DNA from 2 places in the Pseudomonas sp. H2_A10 genome. Region 1 is predicted to be linked to the other one. Evidence: predicted binding sites of a transcription regulator. Region 1 holds the regulator's gene; the other holds the start of a gene.
What was found. Region 1 encodes FliA, which starts transcription of late flagellar genes. Its sites were predicted from a motif close to CTAAAGTTTNNNNNNNNNNNGCCGNTAA; they were not measured.
Positions count from the first base shown of each region.

Region 1 (5,825 bases):
TCCAGGTTGATCTCTTTCTTCAGTTGGCGCGCCAAGTCACGCACCAGGCGCGGGAAGCGGCCGAAGACTTTCTTGATCGGCTGCATCCGCGTTTTCATCACGGCGGTTTGCAGGTCGGCGGTCACCACGTCGAGGTTCGACACGGCCTTTTGCATGGCTTCATCGCCACTGCTCAGGCCCAGGCGCACCAGGCGGTTACGTACCAGCACCAGCTCGCCGACCATGTTCATGATGTCGTCCAGCCGCGCGGTGTCCACGCGCACGGTGGTTTCGGCTTCACTGGCGGGTTTGTCCGCAGGCGGCGCCGCGGCGGCGGCACGCGCTGGGGCCGCAGCCGGCGCCGCCGCTGGGGCAGGTGCCGGTTTGGCGGCTGGAGCGGCTGGAGCGGCAGCTTTGGCGGGTGCAGCCGCTTTGGCGGCAACCGGTGCTGCCGTAGCGGCGGCAGGTGCAACCTCGCTGAACTTGCCCTTGCCGTGCAAATCGTCAAGCAGGGCTTCGAATTCGTTATCCGTGATCAGGCCATCAGCGGCAGGCTGCGCAGGGGCGGCAGGCGCAGCGGCGGTGGCGGCGACTGCCGGCAAGGCATCGGCCGCAAAGGTGCCTTTGCCGTGCAGTTGGTCGAGCAACGCTTCGAATTCGTCGTCGGTGATGTCGGTGCTGACCGGCCCGCCCGCTGCGGCAGGTGCAGGAGCGGCAGCGGCAGGCGCCACCGCATCAGCGGCGAACTGGCCTTTGCCATGCAGCTGGTCGAGCAGCGATTCGAATTCTGCGTCGGTAATGTCTTCGCTGGTCGGCGCCGCTGCCGGGGCTTCGGCGGCCGGTGCTTCGGCTTCGGCCTTGACGGCACTGAGGGAGTTGAGCAGTTGTTCGAACTCAGTGTCCGTGACATCCGCTTCAGGCTCCGCCACAGGCTCCGGCGCCGCTTCAACCACCGGCGCGCAAGTGTCCGCAGGCTCTGCATAGCGCGCCAGGGCCGCCAACAGTTCCGGCGTGGCCGCCGTGATCGGGGCACGTTCACGCACTTGGCTGAACATGCCGTTGACCGCATCCAGTGCTTCGAGAATCACGTCCATCAACTCCGAATCAACGTGACGCTCACCCTTGCGCAGGATGTCGAACACGTTCTCGGCGATGTGGCAGCACTCCACCAGCTCATGGAGCTGGAGGAAGCCGGCGCCCCCTTTTACAGTGTGAAAACCGCGAAAAATTGCATTGAGCAGGTTCGCATCATCCGGGCGGCTTTCCAGCTCGACCAGTTGCTCGGACAGTTGCTCTAAAATTTCGCCGGCCTCTACAAGGAAATCCTGAAGGATCTCTTCATCGGCGCCGAAGCTCATGTGGGTGCTCCTTAGAAGCCTAAACTGGATAACAGGTCATCTACGTCATCCTGACCTGACACAACGTCTTCACGTTTATCGGCATGAATCTGCGGACCTTCACCCTTGGCGAGATGTTTTTGTGGATCTTTTTCCGAGAGGATCGCTTCGCGGTCATGTTCAATGCCGGCAAAACGGTCAACCTGGCCTGCCATAAGCACCAATTTGAGCAAGTTGCTTTCCACTTCGGTGACCAACTGGGTCACACGCTTGATCACCTGACCGGTGAGGTCCTGGTAATCCTGGGCCAGCAAAATATCGTTGAGGTTGCTGGAAACCGTGCGGTTTTCCTGCTCGCTGCGCGACAAGAAGCCTTCAACCCGACGTGCCAGCTCACGAAACTCCTCAGCCCCGACTTCCCGGCGCATGAAGCGGCCCCAATCGGCGCTCAGGGCCTGGGCTTCAGTGGCCATGCCGTTGACCAGGGGCGTGGCGTTCTCCACCAGGTCCATGGTGCGGTTGGCCGCCGCCTCAGTCAGCCTGACCACATAGGACAGGCGTTCGGTGGCATCGGTGATCTGTGAGATTTCTTCGGCCTGGGGCATGTGCGGGTCAATCTGGAAATTGACAATCGCACTGTGCAGCTCGCGTGTGAGCTTGCCCACTTCCTGATACAGGCCGCGGTCACGGGTCTGGTTGAGCTCATGGATCAACTGCACCGCGTCGCCGAACTGGCCTTTTTCAAGGCTGTCGACCAACTGGTGAGCATGTTTTTTCAGGGTCGACTCAAAGTCTCCCTGTGACGTTTCGTTATGCTCCATAGCTCCCCCGCGATGGCATCAGCCGTGGATGCGTTCGAAGATTTTTTCGATCTTCTCTTTCAGAGTCAGTGCAGTGAATGGCTTGACCACGTAACCGTTAACACCCGCCTGGGCAGCTTCGATGATCTGCTCACGCTTGGCTTCGGCGGTGACCATCAGCACGGGAAGGCTGCGCAGCTTTTCGTCGGCCCGCACATGACGCAGCAAGTCGATACCGGTCATGCCCGGCATGTTCCAGTCGGTTACCAGAAAGTCGATGCTCCCGCTGTTGAGGATCGGAATCGCCGTAAGGCCATCATCCGCCTCGACCGTGTTTGTGAACCCAAGGTCACGCAACAGGTTTTTTATGATCCGCCGCATCGTTGAGAAGTCATCAACGATGAGGATTTTCATGTTCTTGTCCAATTCGACCTCCAAGCAGTCTTAAACGCGCCCAGCACCTGGACGCGTCATTTCAATCAACAGGCATTACACAAAAAGGACTGCCGGGGGCACCACGGGCCGAACCCGCGAAGATCCATCACCTTCGCGGTATCGCTTTGCAGTGTCCCCACACTGCCTGTCAGCGCGCTCGCCACTCTCCCAAACGCCCCCGCAAGCGAGCGGCGCACTGGCTGTGTAACTGGCTGACTCGCGATTCGCTGACCCCCAGGACCTCACCGATTTCCTTGAGGTTCAGCTCTTCGTCGTAGTACAGCGCCAATACCAGTCGCTCACGCTCAGGCAAATTGGCAATCGCGTCCGCCAACGCACCCTGAAAGCGTTCATCTTCCAGGTCTCGCGCCGGCTCCATATGAGTACTCGCGCCGTCCTCGTGCAGCCCTTCGTGTTCACCGTCCTGCAACAGGTCGTCGAAACTGAACAGGCGGCTGCCCAAGGTGTCGTTCAAAATCCCGTAATAATCGTCGAGACTCAATTGGAGTTCGGCCGCAACTTCGTGATCTTTAGCGTCGCGACCGGTTTTTGCTTCAATTGCGCGAATTGCGTCACTGACCATGCGCGTATTGCGGTGTACCGAACGAGGCGCCCAATCACCCTTGCGCACTTCATCGAGCATGGCGCCCCGGATACGGATACCCGCATACGTCTCGAAACTCGCGCCTTTGGTGGCATCGTATTTGGTTGACACTTCGAGCAGGCCAATCATGCCGACCTGGATCAGGTCTTCTACCTGGACGCTGGCGGGCAGGCGTGCCAGCAGGTGATAGGCGATGCGCTTGACCAGCGGCGCATAACGCTCGATCAACTCGCCCTGACTGTCACGGGCGGACTTCTTGTAGGCGTTATAGCCGTTCGCTGTCATAGCACGGGTCCTGCGCTCGTCTGATGTACCAATCGCTCGACGAAAAACTCCAGATGCCCCCGTGGGTTGGCGGGCAACGGCCAAGTATCGACCTTTTGGGCAATAGCCTTGAACGCCAATGCGCATTTGGAACGAGGGAACGCTTCGTAGACCGCACGCTGCTTTTGCACAGCCTTGCGCACACACTCGTCGTAGGGAACTGCACCGACGTATTGTAAGGCGACATCGAGGAAGCGATCCGTGACCTTGGTCAACTTGGCGAACAGGTTGCGCCCTTCCTGCGGGCTCTGGGCCATGTTGGCCAGTACGCGGAAGCGGTTCATGCCGTAGTCACGGTTAAGTAATTTGATCAGGGCGTAGGCGTCGGTGATCGAGGTGGGTTCATCGCAGACCACCAGCAACACTTCCTGCGCCGCGCGCACGAAGCTGACCACGGATTCGCCGATCCCGGCGGCGGTGTCGATCACCAGCACGTCGAGGTTGTCGCCGATATCGCTGAATGCCTGGATAAGGCCGGCATGCTGCGCCGGGCTCAGGTGCACCATGCTCTGGGTGCCGGAGGCGGCCGGCACGATGCGGATCCCGCCAGGGCCTTGAAGCAGCACATCGCGCAGCTCACAGCGCCCCTCGATCACATCGGCAAGCGTGTGTTTGGGCGTCAACCCCAGCAGAACGTCGACGTTCGCCAGTCCCAGGTCAGCATCCAGCAGCATGACGCGACGGCCAAGTTCTGCCAGGGCCAGGGACAAATTCACTGACACGTTAGTTTTTCCGACGCCACCTTTGCCGCCGGTCACCGCGATCACCTGTACGGGATGCATGCTGCCCATTTTATTTCTTTACCTTGTCTTGCTTAGACGCAGGCTACATGGCTTGGCCGCGTGAATCGCTTGCAGACCATCGATGTAGATACTTTTCACGGTGTTCATCTGACTCAACCGACCCGTTTTGCCGGGTTGTGATAGAGATCGGCGAACATGTCGGCCATCGCTTCCTCGCTAGGCTCGTCTTGCATTTGTACGCTGACGGCGCGGCTGACCAACTGATGACGGCGCGGCAGATGCAGATCATCCGGGATCCGCGGCCCATCGGTCAGGTAAGCCACCGGCAGTTCGTGGCTGATAGCCAGGCTCAGCACTTCACCCAGGCTGGCGGTTTCATCCAGTTTAGTCAGGATGCAACCGGCCAGCCCGCAGCGTTTGTAGCTGTGATACGCAGCGGTAAGAACCTGTTTCTGGCTGGTGGTTGCAAGCACCAGGTAATTTTTTGACTTGATGCCACGCCCGGCCAGGCTTTCGAGCTGCATACGCAACGCCGGGTCGCTGGCTTGCAGGCCGGCGGTGTCGATCAGCACCACGCGCTTGCGCAGCAGCGGGTCGAGGGCATTGGCCAGGGATTGACCGGGGTCGACATGGGTAACCGGCACATTGAGGATGCGGCCCAGGGTCTTGAGCTGTTCCTGGGCGCCGATACGGTAGCTGTCCATGCTCACCAGCGCGATATTCTGGGCGCCGTACTTAAGCACATAACGGGCGGCAAGCTTGGCCAGCGTGGTGGTCTTGCCCATGCCGGCCGGGCCGACCATGGCGATCACTCCGCCCTCTTCCAAGGGTTCGATCTGTGGCGTGGTGATCATCCGCGCCAAGTGGGCCAGCAACATGCGCCAGGCCTGGCGAGGCTCTTCGATTTCGTGGGTCAGCGCCAACAGGTCGCGGGACAACGGGCCGGACAGGCCGATGCGTTGCAGGCGACGCCACAAGTTGGCCTGTTGCGGTTTGCTGCCTTGCAGTTGGGTCCAGGCCAGCGAGCCGAGCTGCACTTCGAGCAACTCGCGCAGGCCATTGAGTTCAAAGCGCATCGAGTCGAACGCGCGCTGGTCGACTGCGGCGGCCGGGGCGGGCGCGGCAGGACGCGGCGGTTCGATGAAAGTGGGCTCGACCAACGGCTCGGCAGCCGTCAGCGGCAGGCCGGCGAACAACTGGCGATTGGTGGTGGCATCGCTGTCGCCGCGCATGCTCAGTTCGGCCTGGGCCGAGACGATGCGCGAGGCAGTCTTGCGCAGCTCGTCTTCAAGCTCCATGTTCGGCACGCGCGGCGCCAGGGCCTGGGGGGTGTAATCCAGGGCAGCCGTCAGCTCGACACCGCCGGCAATACGACGGTTACCGATAATCGCGGCGTCGGCGCCCAGCTCATCACGGACCAGTTTCATGGCCTGACGCATATCGGCGGCGAAAAAACGCTTCACTTGCATAACCCACTACCCTCAGCCGTTGGGCCCTACTGTCGCGACGATAGTCACTTGCTTGTTGTCAGGAATTTCCTGATAAGCCAAAACGTGCAAATTCGGTACTGCCAGGCGCCCGAACCGCGACAACATTGCCCGGA
Region 1 is NZ_CP162821.1:2,650,755-2,656,579, reverse strand. Features, by position in the region: gene AB4O23_RS12420 (chemotaxis protein CheA) at 1-1,337, opposite strand, end outside; gene AB4O23_RS12415 (protein phosphatase CheZ) at 1,349-2,137, opposite strand; gene AB4O23_RS12410 (chemotaxis response regulator CheY) at 2,156-2,530, opposite strand; gene fliA (RNA polymerase sigma factor FliA) at 2,700-3,440, opposite strand; gene fleN (flagellar synthesis regulator FleN) at 3,437-4,270, opposite strand; gene flhF (flagellar biosynthesis protein FlhF) at 4,375-5,691, opposite strand; gene flhA (flagellar biosynthesis protein FlhA) at 5,704-5,825, opposite strand, start outside.

Region 2 (5,825 bases), 3.0 Mb from region 1:
AACGCCGGTGGTTTCACGCACTTCCTTGTAGCTGCAGCAACCTTCGTAGATTGCTTCGCGGATTTGTCCGTCGGTGACGCCGGTACACAGGCACACATACATAAGGGAGAACCGTCGCGGGTTTAAGGCTTAAGTGCGATGGATCTTAATGTTAACGAGAATGATTGTCAAAGTAGATTCGTAGGCTATTTACCGCCATCGCCCTCGCGCTGACGAACGGTTTTTTCCGTGTATGATGGTCGGTCTTCACGAAGCGTGACTGCGTCACAGGCCTGTCGCTTAAACGCGGCAGACTCATGACCGGTCCTTTTACTTCAATCGTCACCCCTGCATCAGGAGATACCCAATGAGCGTACTCGTCGGCAAACAAGCCCCGGATTTCGACGTACCGGCCGTTCTCGGCAATGGCGAAATCGTCGACAGCTTTAAACTGTCCGAAGCCATCAAAGGCAAATACGGCCTGGTGTTCTTCTACCCACTGGACTTTACCTTCGTCTGCCCTTCGGAGCTGATCGCTCTGGACCACCGCATGGACGATTTCAAAGCGCGTAATGTTGAAGTGGTTGCCGTTTCCATCGACTCCCATTTCACTCACAACGCCTGGCGTAACACGGCCATCAACGATGGCGGCATCGGCAAAGTCAAATACACCATGGCTGCCGATATGAAGCACGACATCGCCAAGGCCTACGACGTTGAGTCCGAAGGCGGCGTGGCATTCCGTGGCGCGTTCCTGATCGACGACAAGGGCGTTGTGCGCTCGCAGATCATCAACGACCTGCCGCTGGGCCGTAACATGGAAGAGCTGATCCGCCTGGTCGACGCCCTGCAATTCCACGAAGAGCACGGCGAAGTCTGCCCGGCCAACTGGAAGAAAGGCGACAAGGGCATGAACGCTTCGCCGGAAGGTGTTGCAGCCTACCTGACCGAGAACGCCGGCAAGCTGTAAGCCGGATTCAAGGTAAAAAAAACCGGCCTGTGAAGGCCGGTTTTTTGTGGGAGGGGGGTTGCTCCCGATTGCAGTGCATCAACCCATGGATACATCACCGACACGCCGCCATCGGGAGCAAGCTCCCTCCCACATTGGGTACGCGGCGCGTTCAGGAGACTCTCAGTCGTTGAAGTCTTCCCAGCCGCCCATCTGTTTCCAGCGGTTGACGATGCCGCAGAACAGCTCCGCAGTCTTCTCGGTGTCGTAGCGGGCCGAATGGGCCTCGCGCCCGTCGAAGTCGATACCGGCTGCCTGGCAGGCTTTGGCCAGTACAGTCTGGCCGTACGCCAGACCGGCGAGGGTCGCGGTGTCGAAGCTGGAGAATGGGTGGAACGGGTTACGCTTCATGTCCAGGCGCGCCACGGCGGCATTCAGGAAACCCAGGTCGAAGCTGCTGTTATGCCCGACCAGGATCGCGCGCTTGCAGCCGTTGGCCTTCAGCGCCTTGCGCACGCCACGGAAGATATCGGCCAGGGCCGTTTCTTCACTTACCGCCATGCGCAGTGGGTGATCGAGCTTGATGCCGGTGAATTCCAGGGCTGCGGCTTCGATGTTCGCGCCTTCGAACGGCTCGACGCGGAAGAAGTGGGTGTGTTCTGGGTACACAAAGCCCTGTTCATCCATGCCGATAGTGGTGGCGGCAATTTCCAGCAGGGCGTCGGTGGCGCAATTGAACCCACCGGTTTCTACGTCAATAACGACCGGCAGGTAGCCGCGAAAACGTTCGGCCATCGGGTGGCGCGAGCCGCCGCCGTGTTCCTGGTCGTCGTCGTAATGGTCTTCACTCACTTGGTTTCCTCCAGCAGGCGCCAGCGCAGTGTTTCACCGGCGCGCAGCGGGATAACGGTCAGCTCGCCAAAGGGCAGGCTGGCAGGGGCGGTCCAGTCTTCACGGACCAGGGTAATGCGGTCGGTATTCGCCGGCAGGCCATAGAACTTCGGGCCGTTGAGGCTGGCGAAATCTTCGAGTTTGTCCAGTGCATTGCGTTGTTCGAACGCTTCGGCGTACAGCTCGATGGCGGCGTACGCGGTGTAGCAACCGGCACAGCCGCACGCGGCTTCCTTGGCGTGTTGAGCGTGGGGCGCGGAGTCGGTGCCGAGGAAGAACTTCGAATTGCCGCTGGTCGCGGCATCCAGCAAGGCCACTTGGTGGGTGTTGCGCTTGAGGATCGGCAGGCAATAGAAATGCGGCCGAATCCCGCCCACCAGCATGTGGTTGCGGTTGTAGAGCAGGTGATGCGCGGTGATGGTCGCGCCGACGTTGGCCGAAGCCTCGGTGACGAATTGCACGGCATCGGCGGTGGTGATGTGCTCGAACACCACCTTCAAGGTCGGGAACAGCTCGACCACACGGCGCATATGCTCGTCGATGAAGACCTTCTCGCGGTCGAACACGTCCACGTCGCCACGGGTAACTTCACCGTGGATCAGCAGCGGCATGCCCACTTCAGCCATGGCTTCGATGGCCGGCAGGATTTTATCGATGCTGGTTACGCCGGAGTCGGAGTTGGTGGTCGCGCCGGCCGGGTACAGCTTGGCGGCGTGCACAAAACCGCTGGCCTTGGCCTGGCGAATTTCTTCGGGCTGGGTGCGATCGGTCAGGTAGAGCACCATCAACGGCTCAAAGCGGCTGCCGGCCGGTCGTGCAGCGAGGATTCGCTGGCGATAGGCGTCGGCTTCAGCGGCATTGCGCACCGGTGGTACCAGGTTAGGCATGATGATGGCGCGGCCAAACGTACGCGCAACATCGGCCACGGTTTGAGGTAACGCAGCACCATCGCGAAGATGAATATGCCAGTCGTCGGGACGCAGCAGGGTCAGGCGGTCGGACATTGGGGATTCCAGGCGGGTCAATCTGGTGGGAATGCTACCGGAAAAGACTCTTGCAGGCACTCGCTATCAAGTTTTGCAGGATGCATCCGATAGCCTTTCGTATGCCTTATCGATGTATGACGCTTTGAAGTGTTGTAGAAACCAGTGGAGCCTCCCGTGCGCCAGCATTATCTAGCCCTGCTCAGTGTGTTCGCCAGCCTGCCTGCGATGGCCCTCACGTTCCAGACACGTCTGGAGAACATTGAGTGGAAGGTGGAAGGCGACAAGTTCGAGTGCCGACTGACCCAGCCGATCACCGACTTCGGTTCGGGTGAGTTCGTACGCCGGGCCGGTGAGCAAGCGACTTTCCGTCTGAAAGCCTATGGCGGCTCGCTGGGCGCCGGGTCGGCCACCCTACTGGCCGCTGCTGCTCCCTGGCAGCCGGGGCGTGGCGACATCAACCTCGGTGCCGTGCGCGCCGGCAGTGGCGATGTGCTTTTTAACAGCTCCCAGGCTCAGGCTGGTCGCCTGTTCAATGGCTTGCTCGAAGGGCGCTCGCCGACTGTTCGGCATTATGCGCGTGAGGGCGGCTACTCGGAAATTCGCCTGTTGCCGGTCAAGTTCAACAAGGCCTACAGCGATTATCAGCTGTGCACCGCCAAGCTGTTGCCGATGAATTACGATCAGGTCAAGCAGACCGAAGTCGGCTTCCCCGGCGGCGGTATCGAATTGGATGCAGCGGCCAAACAGAAATTGTCGGTGATTCTCGAATTCATGAAGGCGGATCCAACCGTCAACCATATCGAGTTGAACGGTCATTCGGACAACAGTGGCAACCGCCTGAGCAATCGCGATGTGTCGCGTCGTCGCGCATTGGCGGTGATGGATTACTTCAAGGCCAACGGCATTCAGGAATCCCAGGTCACCCTGCGTTTCCATGGCGAAAGCTACCCCTTGGTGCCCAACACCAATGCCGCCAATCGGGCCCGCAACCGCCGTGTGAATATTCAGCTTGAGCGGGTAGCGGCTCCGGAGAAACCGGCTCCCCAGGCCAGTGGCCCGAGCAATCCTGCGCACACTTCATAACGGCAGTCATAAGTGCGCTCGTAGCGTGCGACCATCGGTCGCCCGCTCGACATAATCTGTCGCTTTATCTTCATTTGCTGTCGCGCCCCTGTAAATCCACGGTTTTGGTCGGTAGAATCGACGCCTTTCCGTACAACCCCGTGGAGTGATGGCATGGCCGACGTAAACAAGGTCGTTCTCGCGTATTCCGGCGGCCTGGACACTTCGGTGATCCTCAAGTGGCTGCAGGATACTTATAACTGTGAAGTGGTGACCTTCACCGCTGACCTGGGTCAGGGCGAAGAGGTCGAGCCAGCACGTGCCAAGGCGCAAGCCATGGGCGTGAAAGAGATCTACATTGACGACCTGCGCGAAGAGTTCGTCCGCGATTTCGTTTTCCCGATGTTTCGCGCCAACACCGTCTACGAAGGCGAGTACCTGCTGGGTACCTCCATCGCACGTCCGCTGATCGCCAAGCGCCTGATCGAAATCGCCAATGAAACCGGTGCTGACGCTATTTCCCATGGCGCTACCGGTAAGGGTAACGACCAGGTGCGTTTCGAACTGGGCGCCTATGCTCTCAAACCAGGCGTGAAAGTAATTGCACCTTGGCGTGAATGGGACCTGCTGTCCCGTGAAAAATTGATGGATTACGCTGAAAAGCATGCGATCCCGATCGAGCGCCACGGCAAGAAGAAGTCCCCGTACTCGATGGACGCCAACCTGCTGCACATCTCCTATGAAGGCGGCGTGCTGGAAGACACCTGGACCGAGCACGAAGAAGACATGTGGAAATGGACCGTCTCTCCGGAGAACGCTCCAGACAAACCGCAGTACCTGGAACTGACCTACCGCAACGGCGACATCGTGGCACTGGACGGCGTCGAAATGACCCCGGCCACCGTGCTTGCGACCCTGAACCGTATCGGCGGCGAACACGGCATCGGCCGCCTCGACATCGTCGAGAACCGTTACGTGGGCATGAAGTCCCGTGGTTGCTACGAAACCCCGGGCGGCACCATCATGCTGCGCGCTCACCGCGCCATCGAGTCCATTACCCTGGATCGTGAAGTGGCTCACCTCAAAGACGAGCTGATGCCCAAGTACGCCAGCCTGATCTACACCGGCTACTGGTGGAGCCCTGAGCGTCTGATGTTGCAACAGATGATCGATGCCTCCCAGGCCCACGTGAATGGCGTTGTGCGCCTGAAGCTGTACAAGGGCAATGTGATTGTCACCGGGCGTAAGTCCGATGATTCGCTGTTCGATGCCAACATCGCCACTTTCGAAGAGGATGGCGGTGCTTACAACCAGGCGGACGCAGCTGGTTTTATCAAGTTGAATGCCTTGCGCATGCGCATCGCTGCCAACAAAGGCCGCTCGTTGTTCTGATTGTTGTATCCGCAGTGAAGGATGGCCCCTTAAAAGGGGCCATTTTTTTTGGCCGAAAGCCTTGGATAAATACGCGTTGTTTATCCATTTAATGATTGCTCAAGTTCGTGTGGGACCGATTTTGTATCGGCCCTAAAGCGGGTTGTTTTAAAGGGGAATGAATTTTTACACCTGTGTAGGAACTGGTCTTACAGAAAGTTCACTTATGAAACTGTGGTGAGTCTATTTGCCGCTGAAAGTTCTGTAGGAAACAAGGATCTAATAAATATGTTAAAGGGAACTGAAACACACTATTTGTTTTCACGCGGTCCCGCTCCTGAATGCCCCGTGCAGCAGGGTTTGCCTGAACGCCATGCGCGGCGCGTTTACCGCCGCCCCTTAATCGTCGGGTCATTTCCCTCAAAATATGTAAGCCCCCGGAAAGGTCTGAAAGGCTCTGTAAAGCAAGACACATCTGAGTCGGCGTTTTTTTGTAGGGCATTTCTTTTATCTCTGTGGGTTACGTCTCTGCTTGCTGTTGCTCGGGGGGGAACGCTATGCCAACTAGGAAACGACTAGGCTATTGT
Region 2 is NZ_CP162821.1:5,684,649-5,690,473, reverse strand. Features, by position in the region: gene AB4O23_RS26510 (bacterioferritin-associated ferredoxin) at 1-102, opposite strand, end outside; gene AB4O23_RS26505 (peroxiredoxin) at 347-949, shown strand; gene rnt (ribonuclease T) at 1,112-1,780, opposite strand; gene pyrC (dihydroorotase) at 1,777-2,823, opposite strand; gene AB4O23_RS26490 (flagellar protein MotY) at 2,980-3,888, shown strand; gene AB4O23_RS26485 (argininosuccinate synthase) at 4,042-5,259, shown strand.
Region 2: a site for FliA is predicted at 2,889-2,916, ahead of AB4O23_RS26490 (flagellar protein MotY). Genes of this name have one in related genera too.